4 regions of the Cytobacillus sp. ABV4_503 genome follow, and region 1 is predicted to be linked to each of the others. Evidence: riboswitches for the same ligand, from Rfam matches in the RefSeq annotation. Region 1 holds a riboswitch; each other region holds the start of a gene.
The links. A riboswitch is a leader RNA that binds a small molecule or an ion and turns the genes downstream of it on or off. The one in region 1 is predicted to bind S-adenosylmethionine.

Region 2: another riboswitch for S-adenosylmethionine. It lies ahead of metK (methionine adenosyltransferase); the one in region 1 lies ahead of ACXAD1_RS20925 (methionine ABC transporter ATP-binding protein).
Region 3: another riboswitch for S-adenosylmethionine. It lies ahead of ACXAD1_RS21540 (methionine ABC transporter ATP-binding protein); the one in region 1 lies ahead of ACXAD1_RS20925 (methionine ABC transporter ATP-binding protein).
Region 4: another riboswitch for S-adenosylmethionine. It lies ahead of ACXAD1_RS09510 (Na+/H+ antiporter NhaC family protein); the one in region 1 lies ahead of ACXAD1_RS20925 (methionine ABC transporter ATP-binding protein).

Annotation. Positions count from the first base shown of each region.
Region 1 covers NZ_JBSWTH010000001.1:4,147,528-4,152,797, reverse strand. The annotation lists gene ACXAD1_RS20930 (O-acetylhomoserine aminocarboxypropyltransferase/cysteine synthase family protein) at 1-1,243, shown strand, start outside; SAM riboswitch class I at 1,385-1,488, shown strand; gene ACXAD1_RS20925 (methionine ABC transporter ATP-binding protein) at 1,643-2,668, shown strand; gene ACXAD1_RS20920 (methionine ABC transporter permease) at 2,661-3,329, shown strand; gene ACXAD1_RS20915 (MetQ/NlpA family ABC transporter substrate-binding protein) at 3,342-4,187, shown strand; gene ACXAD1_RS20910 (carboxymuconolactone decarboxylase family protein) at 4,317-4,688, shown strand; gene ACXAD1_RS20905 (YuzK family famiily protein) at 4,982-5,134, shown strand.
Region 2 covers NZ_JBSWTH010000001.1:3,992,597-3,997,866, forward strand. The annotation lists gene ACXAD1_RS20025 (C39 family peptidase) at 1-507, shown strand, start outside; gene asnB (asparagine synthase (glutamine-hydrolyzing)) at 547-2,451, opposite strand; gene metK (methionine adenosyltransferase) at 2,961-4,157, opposite strand; SAM riboswitch class I at 4,598-4,713, opposite strand; gene ACXAD1_RS20040 (thiol-disulfide oxidoreductase DCC family protein) at 4,819-5,193, opposite strand.
Region 3 covers NZ_JBSWTH010000001.1:4,268,796-4,274,065, forward strand. The annotation lists gene ACXAD1_RS21525 (M20 family metallopeptidase) at 1-26, opposite strand, end outside; gene ACXAD1_RS21530 (MetQ/NlpA family ABC transporter substrate-binding protein) at 54-881, opposite strand; gene ACXAD1_RS21535 (methionine ABC transporter permease) at 900-1,550, opposite strand; gene ACXAD1_RS21540 (methionine ABC transporter ATP-binding protein) at 1,540-2,571, opposite strand; SAM riboswitch class I at 2,730-2,830, opposite strand; SAM riboswitch class I at 2,930-3,029, opposite strand; gene ACXAD1_RS21545 (PAS domain-containing sensor histidine kinase) at 3,282-4,697, shown strand; gene ACXAD1_RS21550 (NRDE family protein) at 4,730-5,270, opposite strand, start outside.
Region 4 covers NZ_JBSWTH010000001.1:1,894,076-1,899,345, forward strand. The annotation lists gene ACXAD1_RS09500 (cold-shock protein) at 324-524, shown strand; gene ACXAD1_RS09505 (DUF421 domain-containing protein) at 641-1,225, shown strand; SAM riboswitch class I at 1,385-1,489, shown strand; gene ACXAD1_RS09510 (Na+/H+ antiporter NhaC family protein) at 1,576-2,859, shown strand; gene ACXAD1_RS09515 (exonuclease SbcCD subunit D) at 3,038-4,183, shown strand; gene ACXAD1_RS09520 (AAA family ATPase) at 4,180-5,270, shown strand, end outside.

The DNA.
Region 1 (5,270 bases):
TGGTGCAAGGGCGTTACCGATTTACCAGAATAATGCTTATCAGTTCAAGAATACAGATCACGCTGCAGATCTCTTTGCCCTTAGAGAGCCAGGATATATATATAGCAGGATACATAACCCTACTGTAAGTGTATTTGAGGAAAGAGTGGCCTTGCTCGAGGGAGGAGTTGGTGCATTGGCTCTTGCAAGCGGACAGTCTGCCATTACTCTTGCCATATTAAACATAGCTGAAGCAGGCGATGAAATAGTTGCTGCGTCCAATTTATATGGCGGCACTTATAATTTGTTTGCAGTCACACTTCCCAAGTATGGGATTAAAGTGAAACTGGTCGATCCAAAAGATCCGGAAAATTTCCGTAACGCGATTTCGGATAAAACAAAGGCCATCTTTGCGGAAACGATTGGAAACCCCAGCTTAAAAATCCTGGATATTGAAAAGGTCGCAGCAATTGCACACGAGAATGGTGTGCCGCTGATTGTCGATAACACCTTTGCTACACCTTATCTTTGCAGGCCTATCGAACATGGTGCTGATATTGTTATACACTCTGCGACTAAATGGCTGCTCGGCAATGGAACAACAATGGGAGGAATTATTGTAGACGGCGGAAAATTTGACTGGAATTCCCCTAAGTTCCCGGGCTTTACAGAACCGGATCCGAGCTACCATGATATTGTCTATAGCGAAGCAATTGGCGAGGCGGCTTATATTATTAAAGCACGCGTTCAGCTGTTAAGAGACCTGGGGCCAGCGATGAGTGCGCAAAGTGCATTTCAATTTGCGTTGGGGCTTGAGACTTTGCATGTGAGAATGAAGGAGCACATTGCCAATACAAAAAAAGTAGTGGAATATCTGGAGGCGCATCCAGCCGTTAATTGGGTGCTTTATCCAGGGCTTGAAAGCCACCCGGACAAAGAGTTGGCAGATAAATATTTGCCTAAAGGAGCAGGCGCTGTGGCTGTGTTTGGTATATCTGGCGGAAGAGAAGCTGGAGCCAAGCTAATCAATAATCTGCAGCTCTGGGCACACGTAGCAAATGTAGGGGACGCAAAGAGTCTGATTATCCACCCTGCAAGCACCACTCACCAGCAGCTGGATAAAGAAGGTTTAAAAGCTGCCGGAGTGGCGGAAGACCTAATTCGGATTTCAATCGGAATCGAGAATGCGGAAGATTTGATTGAGGATCTGGAACAGGCGATTGAAGCAGCTTCAGGCATCACATCGCTTGCTGCAAAAGCATAAAGGAAAATTTACCATTCATTTTTTTTCCGAAAGTTTAAAATTTCATCGTTGACACCTTTTTAGTGGCTATGATACGATAGCAAACGTAATTAAAAAACTGCTTAAATTACTTAAAGTATTAATTGAATATAGAACGTTACGCTCTTATCAAGAGAGGTGGAGGGAAGTGCCCTATGAAGCCCGGCAACCGTCAATTATTTGAAATGGTGCCAATTCACTCAAAGCATAGCTTTGACAGATGAGAGAAAGGACTTAATTTTTTAATGCCTTTCTGCTCATGTGCAGAAAGGCATTTTTGCTTTTAGCGCATGAACTCCATTAAGGAGTAAAAAATAGAGGAATATGAGCAGTCTATTAATTATAATCTGTATTTTTCGATTAAAGAGGTGACATTTCACGTTGATTTCTATAAAAGATGTACAGAAGATTTTTCCTTCAAAAAAGGGCCAGGTAAAAGCAGTTGATGATGTAAACCTGGAGGTGAAAGAGGGAGAAATTTTCGGAGTTATCGGATATAGCGGTGCAGGTAAAAGTACCTTGATCCGCATGCTGAATGGGTTAGAGCTTCCTACCCAGGGCAGTGTAACAGTTGCAGGCAATGAAGTTTCAAAGATAAAGGGAAGCCAGCTAAGAAAAGCGCGTCAGGAAATCAGCATGATCTTCCAGCATTTCAACCTTTTATGGTCAAGAACGGTAAGGGAGAATATCGCATTTCCGCTTGAAATCGCTGGTGTTTCCCGGCAGGAAAGGCTGAAAAGGGTAGACGAGCTCATTAAACTCGTTGGTCTTGAAGGAAGAGAAGATGCTTATCCTTCCCAGCTTAGCGGCGGCCAAAAGCAAAGAGTTGGAATTGCGAGAGCCCTTGCCAACAATCCGAAAGTGCTGCTTTGTGATGAGGCGACATCTGCACTTGATCCGCAGACTACAGACTCCATTTTGGAGCTGCTTGTTGATATCAATGAGCGTCTGGGCTTAACAATTGTCCTAATTACACATGAAATGCACGTTATCCGTAAAATCTGCCATCAGGTTGCGGTTATGGAGGGAGGCCGAATTGTTGAAATCGGGCCAGTATTGGATGTGTTTAGGAATCCTAAAGCTGCGATTACAAAGCGTTTTGTACAGCAGGTAACAGAGCCTGAAGAAACTAAGGAAACGATTGATCACCTGGTCGATTTGTATCCAGAAGGAAAAGTAGTGCAATTAGGATTTGTCGGCGAATCAGCTGAACAGCCATTGATTACAAACCTGATCCGGAATTTCCAGGTAACCGTAAATATCCTTCAAGGAAAGATTTCACAAACACAGAATGGTTCTTACGGTACTTTATTCATCCATGTTGATGGAGAGGCAGAGGAAGTTGCAAAAGCCATCGAATTTATTCACTCTCAGCAGGTGGGCGTGGAGGTGATTTCCAATGCTTAACGAATGGTTTCCAAATGTACAATGGGATTCCATGTGGGAAGCTACAATGGAAACTCTATATATGACAGCCATTTCTGTTCTCGCAACCTTTATTTTGGGAGCAGTTCTGGGACTGTTGCTCTTTTTGACCTCGAAGGGAAATATTTGGGAAAATGCAGCAATCAATAAAATTATTTCTGCTTTCGTAAATATATTCCGTTCGATTCCGTTTATTATTCTGATCGTGTTATTGATTCCATTTACAAAGTTTCTTCTTGGAACAATGATCGGGGAAGATGCAGCACTGCCTGCGTTAATTATTGGTGCTGCCCCGTTTTATGCCCGTATGGTTGAAATCGGCTTGAGGGAAATAGATAAAGGTGTAATTGAAGCGGCCAAGTCTATGGGCGCAAAAACAAGCACGATTATCTGGAAGGTTCTGCTTCCGGAATCGATGCCCGCCCTTGTTTCAGGAATTACTGTTACAGCAATCGCGCTGGTTGGCTACACAGCCATGGCCGGTGTGATCGGTGCTGGCGGACTTGGAAACCTTGCTTACCTGGAAGGATTCCAGAGGAGCCGCAGTGATGTGACGCTTATGGCAACTGTCATTATTCTAATCATCGTATTTATCATCCAGTTTATTGGAGATATCATAACAACAAAATTAGACAAACGTTAAGGAGAGATTAACATGAAAAAATGGTTATCACTTGCTCTTGCACTTGCAGTAGCACTTGTTCTTGCAGCGTGCGGAACTTCAGAAGAAGACGGCAATGCCGGTGAAGGCGGAGAAAGTAAAGAAAGCACAAAAATTACAGTAGGGGCTTCCAACGTACCTCACGCTGAAATTCTTGAAGAAGCAAAGCCATTACTTGAAGAAAAAGGCTTTGAACTTGATGTTGTGACATTCCAGGACTATGTATTGCCAAACCAGGCTCTTGAGTCTAAGGAGCTGGATGCAAACTATTTCCAGCACATTCCTTACCTTGAGTCACAGAAAGCTGAACATGGATATGATTTTACAAATGCAGGCGGAATTCATATTGAGCCAATCGGAGTATATTCCCAAAAGTATAAGAGCCTTGATGAACTTCCTGAGGGTGCATCAATCATCATGAGCAACTCAGTAGCAGACCATGGCCGTATTCTCTCCATGCTTGAAGCAGAGGGACTTATTACTCTAAATGAAGATGTAGAAAAAACGGAAGCAACTCTAGAAGATATTAAAGACAATCCTAAAAAATTAAAGTTTGATACTGAATATGAAGCATCACTTCTTCCTCAAATCTACAATAATGGAGAAGGGGATGCAGTCCTGATCAACTCCAATTATGCAATTGATGCCGGATTGAATCCTCTTGAAGATTCAATTGCAATTGAAGACAAAGATTCACCATACGTTAATGTAATTGCAGTCCGTACAGGCGATGAAGAAAAAGAAGGAATTAAAGCTCTTGTAGAAGTGCTTCGTTCTAAAGAAATTCAGGATTTCATTCTTGAAAAATATGAAGGTGCCGTTGTACCGGTATCTGAGTAATAGTGGAAAAAAACAGGCGGCTAAAATCGCCTGTTTTTTAATTGCCCTTCCAGGCTCTGTCACCCGCATAGTTTGAAAAGTAATCAAACATACTAACCTTGATACTATTTCGAAATGGAGTGGAGCCGAATGGAACATTATCATGAACCTTCAAACTCAATAGAAGCAGCCCTTCATGACTATAAAGTTGGATTGGGTGTATTCACTGACAAAATGCCTGATTTAGCAGATCATTATAATGCTTTTACAGAAGCCTGTTTTAAGGATGGGGTTTTATCCCAAAAGGAAAAGCAGCTGATTGCACTTGGAATCAGTTTATATTCTCAAGATGAATACTGCATTATTTATCATACGAAAGGATGCATCGATCAAGGAGCGTCAGAACAAGAAATTCTTGAGGCAGTTGGAGTTACAGCAGCTTTTGGCGGGGGGGCTGCAATGAGCCAGGCGGTTACGCTCGTCCAGGAGGCCATGACAGAATTAAATCAGCAAAATCACTGATAACCAGCTCCTGCTCAATAGCAGGAGTTTTATTTTATCATAATCATTTTTCAGAAAATTATTAAAACAACCATTAATCCAGAGGATACGGCCAGTATTTTAAGAATTCTCATTATGAAAGCGCTTCACGGGTTCTCATTCCTTATATTGCTAAAAAAATCAGGTTTTTTCCGCTTTGTGCTGGGTATATGGTGAGTGTTAAGATTTTAGATGTAAAACGAAATGCGAAAAGCATTAAAAACCGAAAGGATTGATTCATTATCAGTCAGTTACAGCTGAACTACACGAGTGAAATGGAAAAAGCTATGCAAGCTGCCCATGGAGTTGGATATGAAGTGTACAGCCGGAAACATGATATTCGAATGGAAGTTGAAAAAAGACGCGAGGAAGATTATCTTCAAAGCCAGCGCTTAGTTGCAGATCTTGAAAGAAAAATTCATTCCTAGGTTAAAGGTATATATAATAATGAAGAAAATAGAAACCAGTGCCAATTATGCACTGGTTTTCTTTTTTGCTATACATGAAATAACAGTCCCGGGAAAAAATAGATAGGACATGCCTGGTTCCCGGTTATTTTATACT
Region 2 (5,270 bases), 150 kb from region 1:
ATCCAGGCTGATAAAATGACCCTCGCTAAAGAAATAAAGAAAAATCCTGAGCCTTATCGCATAGAAAACGGAAAAATCTATTTCGGGCACCCGAATGACGGATTCATAGGCGATATGTATTCCTTTGATAATCCTGGTCTCGGCGTTTATCATAAACCCGTAAAAGAACTTGCGGAAAAGTACATGCCTGGCTCCATTGAAGACCTTACCGGATCCGGTTTTGAAGACTTAAAGATCCATTTGTCAGACGGCAGGCCAGTCTGGGTTATTATCAACACAGCCTATAAACAGCTTTCTGATGACTTTTTCCAGACCTGGCACACGCCAAGCGGAAAAATCCAGATTACCTATAAAGAGCATTCAGTCCTGCTCACAGGCTATGATCAGGAATATATGTATTTCAATGACCCGCTTACAGGCGAGAAAAATAAAAAAGCACCCATAAACGATTTTGAAAAAGCATGGGTGCAGATGGGCAAACAGGCTATTACTTATCACCAAAAATAAAAACGTCCACCAGGTTGCCACCTGATGAACGTTTTTATTTTAGCCTTTAAGTGGCTGCAAGTTATTATTTAACAGATACTCTTTCTCAAAAGAATACTTTTTCTCCACGTACACCTGATGCCAAACCATGAACATAAGAACTGTCCAGATTTTGCGGCTGTTGTCCGCTTTATCCTGGCAATGGTCTTCAAGAAGCCCTAACACATAATCTTTATTGATTAAGTGATCCACATTGCTTTCACGGATAATATTTTTAGCCCACTCATTCATCTCGTCTTTCAGCCAGTGGCGGATTGGAACAGGGAATCCAAGTTTCTTGCGGTTCAGCACATGGTCTGGAACGACTCCTTCAGCAGCTTTGCGAAGTATATACTTCGTAGTGCCATTTGCCGTTTTCATGCTGGTCGGAATTTTGGAAGCCACTTCAAACACTTCTTTATCAAGGAACGGAACACGAAGCTCGAGAGAATGAGCCATCGTCATTTTGTCCGCTTTCAATAGAATGTCTCCGCGCATCCACGTATGAATGTCGATATACTGCATGCGGTCAACCGGATCATAGCCGCGGCTTTCTTCATATAGCGGTTTAGTGATATCCGTATAATTTAAGCTGTCTTTATAAACATGAAGCAGGCTGCGCTTCTCTTGCTCTGTAAACATTTTTGCATTTCCAATGTAGCGCTCTTCCATTGGCGTTACACCGCGTTCGATAAAGCTTTTCCCCTTCATTCCCTCTGGCATCATGTTTGCAATCATGCGAATAAGCTTTTTGCCGATGGCAGGAATTTTATTGAAGACTTCCAGGGATTGTGGTTCACGGTAAATATTATAGCCGCCGAATAGCTCATCAGCGCCCTCACCTGAAAGTACAACTGTTACATGCTTGCGTGCTTCTCTTGCTACAAAATAAAGGGGCACACAAGCCGGGTCAGCAAGCGGATCGTCCATATGCCACATGATTCTCGGAATCTCATTCATGTATTCCTCAGGAGTTATGATGTAGCTTATGTTTTCGACACCCAGCTTTTCTGCTGTTTCTTTCGCTACATCCACCTCGCTGAAGCCATTGCGTTCAAACCCGACAGAGAAGGTTTTGATAGCAGGATGGAATTCTTTCGCAATGGAAGCAATGATGGAAGAATCGATTCCGCCTGAAAGGAATGAACCTACCGGCACATCGGCACGCATATGCATTTTGACTGAGTCGAACAACACATCTCTTATTTCTTTCGTGAAATCAGCTTCTGACTTCTGCACTGGATGGAACGCAGCTTTCCAATAACGCTTAATATCCATCGGAGCACCGATTTTTTTAGTAAAATAATGGCCAGGCTCCAGCTTATGGATTCCCTCTGACATCGTGTTTGGCTCAGGCACAAACTGATAAGTCAAATAATGCTGGAGGGAGTCATAGTTTAATACATCATTCTGAAGCGCCAATAAAATGCTCTTCTTCTCTGATCCAAAGAACGTGCGGTCTCCCTTATCGTAATAAAAGAAAGGCTTAATCCCAAATGGATCTCTGGCTCCATATAGGGACTGCTCCTGTTTATCCCAAATGACAAACGCAAACATCCCGCGCAATTTTTCAACAGCTCTTTCTTTCATATGGCTGTATAGGGCAATTATGACTTCTGTATCGGAACTTGTTTCAAAGCTTAAGCCAGCTTTGAGAAGTTCTTCACGAAGTTCCACATAGTTATAGATTTCACCATTAAAGATAATCCAATAACGCTCATTCTCGTAAGTCAGCGGCTGGTGCCCGCTTTCAATATCGATAATGCTCAACCGGCGGAAGCCGAATTGAATATGATCATCAAAATAGTATCCTGAATCGTCCGGACCCCGATGGGTAATGATATCATTCATATTTTGGAATTGTTCTTTATCTGCGTCACGGTAATTTTGTGCTTTTTCATGTACACAACCAATAAAACCACACATTATGTACGTCACCTACTCCATTCTATTCTCAATATTTAGATACAGCCTTAACGGCTCCTTTGTCTTAGAAAACATACCCTATAATACTACCACTAATCATTTATAATTAGCACGCGGATTATAAAAAAATATGCTCGGAAAATTAAGCCATTATCCGAAGTTTAAACGATAACATATAATTATAAACGACTAAAGAGCATAAAGACCGAAAAGTGAATTATCACCCTATATGTATAAAGACGCAAAAAAGAAAGCGGGAGTTACATAGTAAATGCAACTCCCGCTTTTTATATTATTGTCTAGCTCCACAAGGAACGCTTCGACAGCTTTATCATCGCACGACTAAAAGCGCTAGCTTTTAGGAGGAGCGCCTACCCCCTCGAGGTCACAAGCCACCCCTCCCCAAAAGGCAAAGGACGCCTTTCCGGGGATGGGGGTCATGCAGACGTTGCCACAGGACGTGGCGTTCTTAGTCTGCGTTCCTTCGTGGGCAAGGCGCTTCCGCTTTTCTATTCAGCTTCAGAACGAAGAATTTCTGCCTTATCTGTACGCTCCCAAGGAAGATCTACATCTGTACGTCCGAAATGTCCGTAAGCAGCTGTCTGCTTGTAAATTGGGCGGCGAAGGCCAAGCATGTTAATAATTCCTGCAGGACGAAGATCAAAATGCTTTCTTACCAGATCAACAAGTACATCTTCGCCCACTTTGCCTGTTCCGAATGTATCAACAGAAATCGATACAGGCTGTGCCACACCGATCGCATAAGCAAGCTGAACCTCAACTTTTTCAGCTAAGCCGGCTGCCACAAGATTCTTAGCTACATAACGAGCAGCATAAGCAGCAGAGCGGTCAACCTTTGTAGGATCCTTACCGGAGAACGCTCCTCCGCCATGACGGGCATATCCGCCGTAAGTATCAACAATGATTTTGCGTCCAGTCAGGCCAGCATCCCCTTGAGGTCCGCCGATAACGAAACGTCCTGTTGGGTTGATGAAGTACTTAGTATTCTCATCGATTAGTTCTTTAGGAACAACCGGGTTAATAACATGTTCCTTCAGATTGCGCTGGATTTGCTCCAGGCTGATCTCAGGGTGGTGCTGAGTAGAAATAACAATTGTGTCAATGCGGACAGGCCTGTCATTTTCATCATACTCAACCGTTACCTGAGTTTTTCCGTCCGGACGAAGGTAAGGAAGGATTTCTTCTTTACGAACTTCAGTCAGGCGGCGGGAAAGTTTATGTGCTAAAGAAATCGGAAGAGGCATAAGCTCTTTCGTTTCGTTGCAGGCAAAACCGAACATTAAGCCCTGGTCTCCTGCACCGATTGCTTCGATTTCCTGATCGCTCATTTGTCCTTCACGTGCTTCAAGGGCCTGGTCAACACCCATTGCAATATCTGCTGACTGCTCATCAATGGAAGTTAAAACTGCACATGTTTCGGAATCAAAACCATATTTAGCACGGGTATAACCGATTTCTTTTACCGTTTCACGAACGATTTTTGGAATATCTACGTATGTAGATGTTGTGATTTCACCTGCAACTAATACAAGTCCAGTTGTTACAGAAGTCTCTGCAGCAACACGGGCATTCGCATCTTTAGCTAAAATCGCATCTAAGATTGCATCAGAAATTTGGTCACAGATTTTATCCGGATGACCTTCAGTAACTGATTCAGAAGTAAACAAACGACGCTTTGTTGACATCTGGCTTCCTCCTTATAAATAGAAAATTGAGCGAGAATTTAGAAATGGGGAAGCGGAAATAACTTTTCCCTGTCATTTCATGGATCTCTGTTTGATACGGAACTCATTCCCTTAGTAGTATGAAATAAACATGGAGTTTTTATTAGAAAAATAGACAGCACTGACCAGAAGCCAGGCACCCATTTTTTCTTTTGCACACTGCAAGCTGCTAAAAACTCACATAAATAGTACATTCCAAAAGCCGTTCATTTCATTGCCTTAAAAGCACAAGCACCCGGTTAGCCCCGACAAGCATAAGACAGTCCCTGGAAGAAGGCGTTCTTTGCCTTCTGCAAGGGAATGGCTTATGACCTCGAGGGGCTGGGTGCTGGAGCTGGATAAAAAATAAAAAACCTTCCCATTAGTGAAAAGGTTGAAAGCAAATCGATTCGCGCCTTTCACTCTTATCGTTCAAGGAATTACGTCCTTGCGTCAGGTTAGCACCTTTGCTGATTATTGCCTTTAGCAGGTTGCTGGGTTTCATAGGGCCTGTCCCTCCACCAGCTCGGGATAAGAGAGTATCCGTTCAAGGTTGAATCATACCGTATTTTATCGAATCATGTCAACAGATTTTCATTATTTTTCACTGTAAGTTTTAAGCATTTAAGATTATGCTCCATGCTTACAGCGAACAGCTTCCGTCGTCACATTTTTTCTTTAGAAATTTATGCCTGTTTTTAGCAATCCATTTATAGATCGGATCGCCCAGCATTGGCGTCAATGGGAGATATAAAAGGAGGCCGATTAAAAAGGATGCAGGAAAGAGGAACAGCAGTCTCCTTACTGCAGAATAACCCCTTTTCACGCCACCCGATGGGGTAATAATATGAAGCTCTCTGCGCAAATCAATCTTGGAAAACGAGAGCGAGTTCGGGATTTTTTCATACTCCTGCAGAGAAATCCATTCCACTTTATTCAGCCAATCGAGTTTTTTAAACATCTTCTTTGTTTCCTTGCATAAGGAACAAGTTCCATCATAGAGGGCAATTGTCTTCATTTTAGATCAGTCCCATGTTAAAATTAACACTTTCTTCTATATTAACATATACCAGTTATAAGGTGATTAAAGTGGAT
Region 3 (5,270 bases), 120 kb from region 1:
GATAGTGCTTTTACAGGTGCCGCCATCATTGTTCCTCCTTTATAAATAATTTTTTACCAGCCAATTTCACTTAAAGGTATGAAAGTCGGGATCATGCTTCCGTCATATTCTTTCGTGATGAAATCAGCTACATCATCTTCCTGGTAAAGTTCTGCAATTCTCTTAAGCGTTTTGTTATCTTTATCTTCTGTTCTGACAGCAATGATATTTACATACGGAGTAGCGGTTTCGCTTTCAATAAAAACTGAATCCTTAGTTGGGTTAAAGCCTGCATCTACAGCAATTCCGTTATTGATTACAGAAGCAGAGACATCTGGAAGTGCACGCGGCGTCTGTGCTGATACCATTTCTACAAATTCAAGGTTCTTCGGATTTTCAACGACTTTATTCAAGTCCAGGTTTCCGTCATAGTCCTCGGATAATTTAATCAAGCCGGCTTCCTCCAGTAAAAGAAGGGCTCTTCCTCCATTTGAAGCATCATTTGGAATGGCAATTTTGCCGCCTTCCGGAATGTCTTCCACCGATTTTACTTTTTCAGAATAAAGGCCCATTGGTGCTAATACAGTTGTCGCAATTGGTGTAAGATCCATATTATGCTCTTTAATAAAAGTATCAAAATAAGCGACTGTCTGGAATGCATTTACATCAAGATCACCTTCTGCAAGGGCAACGTTTGGCTGTACATAGTCAGAGAATGTTACAACCTCAATTTCAATGCCTTCCTTTTCAGCCTTTTCTGCAATAAAGTCCCAGATGCGTGTATCAGATCCGCTGACACCTAATTTAATTTTCTTTGTTTCTTCTCCGCCAGTTGTGCTTGAGCATGCTGCAGTGAACACAGCCAATGCTAAAATAATGAATGATAAAAATAGTTTTTTCATGATGTGTTTCCTCCTCATTTATCTTCTTCTGATTTTTTTGGATATGATATTTCCGAATGACTGCAGGCCTTGAACCATGACCACTAAGATTGCAACGGTAATCAGCATGACGGTTGTATCGAATCGCTGATAGCCATATGTAATGGCAAGGTCACCAAGGCCGCCGCCTCCGACCGCCCCGGCCATGGCTGATGCTCCGACCAGACCGATTGTCGCAATTGTAAAGCCTAATACCAGCGAACTGAGCGCTTCAGGAATCAGGAACTTTATAATGATCTGGCCAGGTGTCGCTCCCATTGCTTCTGCAGCTTCAATGACTCCCGGATCAACCTCAAGCAATGAATTTTCTATTAACCTCGCAATATAGGGTCCTGCATAAAAGACGAGCGGCACTACTGCTGCAGCAGTTCCAATCGATGTCCCGACAATCATCCGGGTGATTGGGATGATGGCTACCATTAAAATGATGAAGGGGACTGATCTGAAAATATTAATAATGCTGTTTATGATGTTAAAAACAACGGTGTTTTCCAGCAGATGCCCTTTCCTTGTCACGACAAGCAATATGCCAAGCGGCAGTCCGATAAGAGCTGAAAACAGCAATGAGAATGCCACCATTTGGATCGTTTCAATTAAGGCTTCGATGATTTTTTCCTGATTAACTAGCACGTGTTGTCACTTCCTTTATAGAAACTTTTTCCTGGCTGATGTACTGAATAGCACGTCTGATTTCACTGTCCGGACCCTGGAATTCGACAATCAGGTTGCCAAACGGTGTTCCCTGAAGTTCAGTAATATTTCCAAACAGGACGTTAAAGTCGATATTAAACTTTTTGGCAACCTGCGAAAGGAGCGGCTGCCCGGCAGAATTTCCAACAAAGTTGATTCTAAATACCTTTTGAAGACCTTGCTGTCTTTCGATCACTTCTTTAATGGAGTCAGGTATTTGATCATTCATAACCGTGCTGACAAAGTTTTTCGCTGTTTGTGTTTTTGGTGATGAAAAGACATTAAAGACGGTTCCTTCTTCGATAATTTTTCCTGCCTCAATAACAGCGACACGATCACAAATCTCTCTGATTACAGACATTTCATGGGTAATGATCAGAATGGTAATATTGTATTCTTTATTTATTTTTTTCAGCAGCTGCAGGATCGAGCTGGTTGTCTGAGGATCCAGTGCTGAAGTCGCTTCATCACATAACAGAATGGAAGGCTGGGTCGCCAGTGCCCTGGCAATTCCGATCCGCTGCTTTTGTCCGCCTGACAGCTGATCGGGATAGCTGTTCGCCTTGTCGGCGAGCCCCACGAATTCCAATAGTTCATGAACACGCTTTTTGATTTCATCTTTAGGGACCTTAGCCAGTGTGAGCGGCATTGCAACATTGGCAAACACTGTTTTCGAATTTAATAGGTTAAAATGCTGAAAGACCATCCCGATGTTTCTTTTCACTTCGCGAATTTCCCTTACAGATAAAGCCGTCAGATCATGTCCGCTGACAATGACCTTTCCTGAAGTCGGTTTCTCCAGCCAATTGACACAGCGGATCAAAGAACTCTTTCCCGCACCGCTGAAGCCGATCACACCGAAAATCTCACCCTTGTTAATCTTTAAGTCTATTCCGTTTAAAGCAGCTACCTGCTGTCCTCCGCTTTCATAGACTTTCTTTAAATTCTGAAACTCTATCATTCAGCATCTCCCCTTTGATGGTGACAGGTATTTATACCACTTTAATGAATTGGTATAGGTACCTGTCACTTTTTATTCACTAACTATTCCTATGCGAAAACTAAGAATTATATCCTGAAATTTACCCCTTCCATCAGAAGAGGTTTTTTGAAGGCCCCTCCTTATCTTTCAGGCTTTCGCCTGCTGGATTTGGCACAGTGCAGTCTGCCTGCTGCCGAAGCTTCATTGGGCCAGGTCCCTCTGCTTCTCTCGATAAGAATTATTCATATGTTTATGAATAGAATCTCGCTGCATTTTTCCGGTAAAATAAAAACCCTCTTCTAAAGAAAGAAGAGGGCAGCATTTATCAATGGTCCTCTTCTTATCTTTCAAGCTAAGCTTGCTGGATTTGGCACGGTACACTTTTGTCCGCTGCCGAGGTGTCATAGGGCCAGTCCCTCAACCTCTCTGGATAAGAAGATTTTTATTATTTGGTTGTTTAATATGTTTATTACTTTACCACCATAAAGAAAAGGATGTCAATATAAAATTTTAAAATTTTTTAATTGAATTAACCTTCTGGTCCCTGGCACGCTGTATTAGCTCTGCAATAATACAAAGTTTTTGCTTGCGGCTCTACTAAAAAATGATAGTTAAATCCTATGTGTCTAAGCCAATAACTCATGTATAATAATGGAAAAGTGCCATTTTTCAAAAAGGAGGGACAGAAAATGATCATGACCGAGAATCCTGCAGATTTATTCGCGGACAAGGTGGAAGCAAGGAATCTGCAGCTGGCCATTCAGCATTCCAGCGATGTGATTGCAAGAGTGACAAAAGAAGGCATTGCTTTATATGTCTCCCCTTCCTGTTTGCCGATGCTGGGGTATTCGCAGCAAGACTTTTATCGAAGCAGCCTTTATACATACTGCCATCCAAATGACCGGGACCTTTTAAGAGATGCACTGGCCGAGCTCGAACAGCTTCCGCATAAACGGGAGACCTTTCGCTTCAGGCATAAGGAGGGGCATTATCTGTGGCTTGAAGCCAATTTTTCAGTCATTAATGACGATAAAGAAATGATGTGCATCATCCGGGATATGACACAAAGAATTATCATGGAAGAGGAGATTCTGGAAACACAGGAGAAGTACCGCTTTCTGGTGGAGTACTCCAAGGATACGATAGGAATGGTGACACAAAAAGGGATTTGGACCTACATCAATAATGAAGGAAAGAAACTTTTTGGATTCACGAGCATCAAAGAGATGATCGGCACCTCCCTCCACGACTACACTCCTCCTTCAGAACATTCTACCCTCGATGATTTTCTGCAAACAAAGCTAAGTGTAAATTTTGAGCTTAATCTGATCCGGACTGACGGACAAATGAGAAAAGCCGAAGTCCAGCTGATTCCAACCACATTCAAGAACAGAAAGGTCTACCAAATCATTATTAAAGATGTGACTGGACAAAAGAAGACGGAAGAAAAGCTGCAGAATGCCGAAAAACTTTCGGTTGTCGGTCAGCTTGCCGCAGGCATTGCCCATGAAATCCGCAACCCGCTTACAGCCATAAAAGGCTTTACACAGTTATTATATGAAGATCATAAAGGAGATTTCGCGGAGGTCATCCTAAGTGAGCTGGAGCGGATTGAAGGCATCGTCAATGACCTGCTCGTTCTCGCCAAACCCCAAATAACCGAAATGGAAGAAACCTGCCTGACAAATGTTGTAAAAAGTGTGATCACCCTCTTAAACAGCCAGGCAGTTATGGAGAATATCATGATCGAACTAACACAGTCACCCGGCGAGTTTTATGTGAAATGTGAAAAAGATAAAATTAAACAGGTGCTGATTAACATCATTAAGAACTCAATTGAAGCCATGCCGGTGGGCGGAAAAATAAACGTGGATATCCGCCGGGAGGACCATTCTGTCATCATCAGTGTCGAGGATGAAGGAATTGGCATACCCGAAGAACGCCTCGCCAAACTGGGAGAGCCGTTTTACAGCACAAAAGAAAAAGGTACAGGCCTTGGCATTATGATCTGCAAAAAAATCATTAAAAACCATGGCGGTAACCTATACATCCACAGCAGGGAAAATGAAGGAACAACGGTCCGGATTACTTTGCCGCTAGCCTGAATGAAAGAAGCCAGATGCCTGAACTGGCTTCTTTAATTTTGGATGATAAACTCCTGGTCCTGCGGGCTATCCCCAAAATGTACCCTCTCTCTGTAATAGATCTCACTCTCTGACATCATCATCACTGTTGAACTCCTGGTTCCGTAGCCTTCACTGTTGATAAATAAAGGGGACAGAATCCGCTCCCACTCAAGTGAAACTCCTGTTTTCGGAAGCATGTCATCAGGGGCAGGGTCTGCATTCTGGAGAAGTGTCAGCAGGCCTTCTGTGAAATTCCCGGATGCATGATCTATTATTTTAGATAAACCCTCCTTCCCCTTTTCCACCTTCGGCCACCCGGTATTCAGCACATGATTGCTGACCCCGTACACTCCTGCTTCAAGCTGCTCTATTCTATCTTCCACGTTCGAATAATAAAAGAGCTCCTCCAAATTGCCTGCAAGAAGATTGTAGCCGGGATAGCTGCTGCGATGTTCAGATGCTATTTTCATAAAATCAGCAGGCGAAGCACTGCCTTTCAAGAAATCTGCCACCAGATCTCCTCTTGACCTCTTGCCATCTCTCACTTCGTTC
Region 4 (5,270 bases), 2.3 Mb from region 1:
ATATTTTATGAAAGCCTCATATAATTGGTTTGTTTGCTCGCCTCTAAAATAGGAGAAGCTATCTTTAATAGATATATATATAATTGAATGCTGATAAATGGCGGAATAGTTTGAAAATTACCTTCTTCAGACGGCCATGCTAGTTGACATTTCTCCCTATAAATGCTAAATTTGAATCAGCCGTTATGCATCGTGTTTATATTTTGCTAGCTGCTTTTTCAACCGTTAGGCAATGGTCTGGATGAGTAATGAACGTAAAGTTATAAGCGTGTATATGGTGAATTTACACATGGCTTTTTCTAGCCAATAGGAGGATTTTTTTCATGAAAAACGGTAAAGTAAAATGGTTCAATGCTGAAAAAGGTTTCGGATTCATCGAAGGTGAAGACGGAAACGACGTATTCGTACATTACTCTGCTATCCAATCTGAAGGTTTCAAATCTTTAGAAGAAGGCCAAGAAGTTTCTTTCGAAGTTGTTGAAGGTGCACGCGGACCTCAAGCAGCTAACGTAACTAAACTATAATCGACAGACCCATACAAAAACAGCCTGGCCATATGGTCAGGCTGTTTTATTTTTCACCGATTGTATATATGTACCTGCTATGCCATACCCTATGAGAAAAAGGGAGGTGGCAATAGATGAACTTTATATGGGAATCAGTCCTTTTAATATTTTCAGGGGTATTGCTTTTGCGTGTGGCCGGAAGAAAATCCATCTCGCAAATGACACTAGCCCAAACAGTTGTGATGATTTCAATAGGCACCATCATTATTCAGCCGATCGTTGAGACTAGTGTTTGGAAAACGATTGTGGCAGCAGCTATCTTAATTGGATCATTAATATTAATGGAATATCTTCAGGTTAAGTTTAATTTTGTTGAAAAATTTATCACGGGCAAATCTAAAATAGTGATTGAGGATGGGAAACTTAAAACAGCAAATATGAGGAAATTGCGCTTTACAGCTGATCAGCTGGAAATGAGGCTCAGAACCAGCGGAATCACAAAAATTTCAGATGTCAAAATGGCAACTCTTGAACCGAATGGACAGCTTGGGTATGAGTTAATGAATGATGCGAAGCCTTTAACTGTTGGAGAGTTTAAAAGGCTTATGGGAGAAATGATTTTGCAGTCACCCGTTCAGCCTGCACCTCAAGCCTCAGATGATATTTTTCAGGAGCTGAAAAAGGGGCATAACCCTCCAAATTCTAAAGAACTTCACTAGTTTTTAGCCGCATTGCGGCTTTTTTTAATTTCAATCCCCGTTATTCACCTTTAAAGTATTATTCAGATTCTTAATCCACAACAAAAAAGTGCTTGAAGTTTCACGAGTTTCCTGTATAATTTTCAAACGTGAGTTATTTCAGAATAATTTCATATGAATCGCTTATCAAGAGAGACTGAGGGACTGGCCCGAAGATGTCTCGGCAGCGGGCTCTATAGAGCGCTGTGCCAAATCCAGCAAGCATAGGTGCTTGGCAGATAAGAAGAGAACGATTGATTTGTTAAGATCTCTTCTTGCTTGAAGAGGTCTTTTTATTTTGCTGGAAAATTTATTCGGAGAGGAGATTTTTAATGAAAAACAAAGGCAATTCCTGGGCTTTATTGCCGCTTATGGCTTTCCTTCTAATTTTTATTGGAAGCGGCATAGCAACAGGAGATTTCAATAGCATTCCAATCATTGTCATTGTATCCGCTACAGCCGGAATAGCACTGGCAATGAACAGAAAAAAGCCGTTTATGGAAAAAGTGGAGATATTCACGAAAGGAGCAGGACATCCTGATATTATTTTAATGGCCATCATTTTTATCCTGGCAGGGGCCTTTTCTGGAACGGCTAAAGGTATGGGTGCGGTTGATTCGACCGTGAATCTTGCACTCTCATTCATCCCTCAGAATCTGCTGATGGTCGGAATTTTTATCATTGCCTGCTTTATTTCACTATCGATGGGAACGTCCATGGGGACCGTTGTGGCACTTGCTCCAATTGGTATAGCTCTTTCTGCAGAAACAGATATATCTGTAGCATTGGCCATGGCAGCAATAATAGGCGGTGCCATGTTTGGGGATAATCTTTCCGTTATTTCTGATACGACCATTGCAGCGGTCAGGACACAAGGAACGAGAATGACCGATAAATTCCGTGTGAATTTCTTAATCGTCCTGCCTGCTGCATTGCTTACAGCTTTGATTCTTGGGATTTTAACTGCTGGTCAGGAAAGCGCGGTAACAAGCGGGGATTACAGTTTTTTGAAAGTTGTTCCTTATCTGGGCGTATTGGCTGCAGCTTTACTTGGCATGAATGTCATTCTTGTGCTTAGCGGGGGTATTCTGCTTGCAGGACTGATCGGAATCGCAGATGGCAGCTATACTTTTGTTTCATTCCTTCAGATGATTGCCGAGGGAATGGCCGGCATGCAGACCCTTGCGATAATCGCCATACTCATTGGCGGATTGGTTGAGATCATCCGTTTTAATGGCGGAATCGATTACTTGCTGCACATGGCTACAAGCAAAATAAAATCCCGCAGGGGAGCTGAATTTGGTATTGCGTCACTTGTCTCTCTGACCAATTTATCTACAGCCAATAACACAATTGCCATCATTATTGCAGGGCCGCTTGCCAAAAAAATTGCAGATCAATATGAGATTGATCCGCGTAAATCAGCAAGTATTCTTGATATATTTGCCTGTTTTGTACAAGGGACTATCCCATATGGGGCTCAGATGCTGGCTGCTTCCGGGCTCGCTGCCATATCTCCTGTGAGCATCATGACATATTCCATTTATCCAATATTAATTGGCATTTGCGGCATTATTGCCATTTTGATCAACTTTCCTAACCTAAAAAAGCAATAGAAGAAAGAGCCTAGGTTGGCTCTTTTTCTTTTTGAACAATGCTATGTTTTGGAAAAAATTCCTGATATAATTAGAACGAATGTTCTAATAAATTTTGCTGAGCCTCTGCCGTTTTTTGATTTGGTATAATGGTAACATTGCAGAAAGAATCTCAGGCAAGGAAAAGAGGGTGTAAGATATGAAATTTATCCATACCGCTGATTGGCATTTGGGCAAGCTGGTCCATGGTGTATATATGACCGAAGATCAGCGTCATTTTTTGCATCAATTTATTGATGTGGTAGAGGAAGAAAAGCCGGATGCAGTCGTCATTGCAGGAGACTTATATGACCGGTCCGTACCTCCGACTGATGCTGTAGAATTGCTGAATGAAATTCTATTTAAAATAAATGCAGAGCTCAATACACCTGTTGTTGCCATAGGCGGAAACCATGACAGCGCTGAAAGACTGTCCTTTGGAAGCTCCTGGTATAAACAAAGCAAGTTCTACCTGTCTGGAAAACTGGTAAATGATTTTAAGCCCATACATATTAATGGTGTGAATTTTTATCTGGTTCCATATGCTGAACCTGGAATGGTAAGACATTTGCTTGATGATGACCGTGTGTACTCCCATGATGATGCAATGAAAGCGATTGTGAGCAGAATTGAAGAGAACCTGAACCCAAATGAACCGAACGTTCTTGTCGGACATGCTTTTGTACTGGGCGGTGCTACCAGTGATTCGGAGAGGACACTCTCTGTCGGAGGATCAGGCTGTGTCCATTCAAGCAGCTTTGATCCTTTCTCATATACCGCACTTGGACATTTGCATAGTCCTGATGCCATAAAGCATGACAAGATCCGCTATTCAGGCTCCCTATTAAAATATTCTTTCTCAGAAGCTAAACAGGAAAAATCCATTTCTATTATAGAAATGAAGGAAAATGGGGAATTTGACTTGCGTACCCGTTCATTAAAGCCCAAAAAAGACTTGAGAGAGATCGAAGGGCATCTGGATGAACTGATGGATCCGGCTTTCTATGAAAAACAGAACCTTGATGACTATCTGAAAATCACCCTTTTTGATGAAGGTGCATTGCTTGATCCAATTAATAAGCTGAGACAGGTCTACCCGAATGTTCTTCACCTTGAAAGAAGAATAGCCGTTACAGATATGAAGAAAAAAAGCTCCTTCCTATCGATGAAGGAAGAAAAAAAGTCGGAGAATGATCTGTTTAAACAATTCTATGAACAAATGACCACTTCCGAATTTACAGAAGATAAACAGCAGGTTATGACCGATGTGATCGAAAGAGTGCTGAGAGAGGAAGCGCTGAAATGAAGCCATTAAAATTAACGATGCAGGCGTTCGGCCCTTACGCAGACAGTGAAAGCATTGATTTCACCGAGCTCGGAAACCGAACCATGTTTGTCATCTCCGGAAAGACAGGTTCAGGAAAAACCACTATTTTTGACGGCATAAGCTATGCGATTTACGGAAAGGCAAGCGGGGAGGATCGAAATGGTCCAGAACTTCGAAGCCAGTTTGCGAAAAATAATACACTAACCGAGATTTCCCTCGAATTTATTTTAAGAAATAAAAGGTATTACATTGCAAGGTCTCCTCAGCAGGAAAAGAAAAAAGAGCGCGGCGATGGCACGACAACAGTAAGCGCCAAAGCAGAACTGTATATGTATGATGAAAATGGAGAGCAAAAGCTCCTGGCTTCAAATGTGAGGGATGTTGATGAAAAGATAAAAGAAATTATGATCATTGACAGCAATCAGTTCAGGCAAATTTTGATGATTCCCCAGGGAGAGTTCCGAAAGCTCCTTACTTCTGAAAGCAAGGATAAGGAAATCATTCTTCAGCGGTTATTTCATACTCAAATATACAAACGCATTGAAGAAAAACTAAAAGAAGATGCAACTGAATTAAAAAGAACGGTAGAGGAACAGGTAAAACTGAGAGATCAGTATTTTAATCAGGTGCAGGCTGTATATAGCGAGGAGCTGAAATCTTACCTCGAAGCAGGAAGTGTCAATGACACCCTGCTCCTGCCGCTTCTTGCAGAAGAAATCAAGGAGATGGCAAGTGGTCTTGATGAACTGACAGAAGAAGGAAAGAAGAAGAAGGAACAGAGAGATCATCTTCAGCAAAAGATCTATGAAGCTGAAATGGTGCTCAAACAGTTGAAGACGAAAGAAGAGTTAAAGAAAAGGAAAGAAGAGCTGGAAGGGCTAAGAGACCAATATACTGCAAAAGAGAATGCCATTGTACTTGCTCATAAAGCAGCCCTGCTCAATCAGCAGGAGCAACTCTGTCATGAATTGAAGAAAGATCTGAATGCAGCAAATGCCGACCTTCATGAGCTTCAGAAAAATATTGGCACTCTTGAAACCTTCCTAAAAGAAAAGCAAGTTAAATG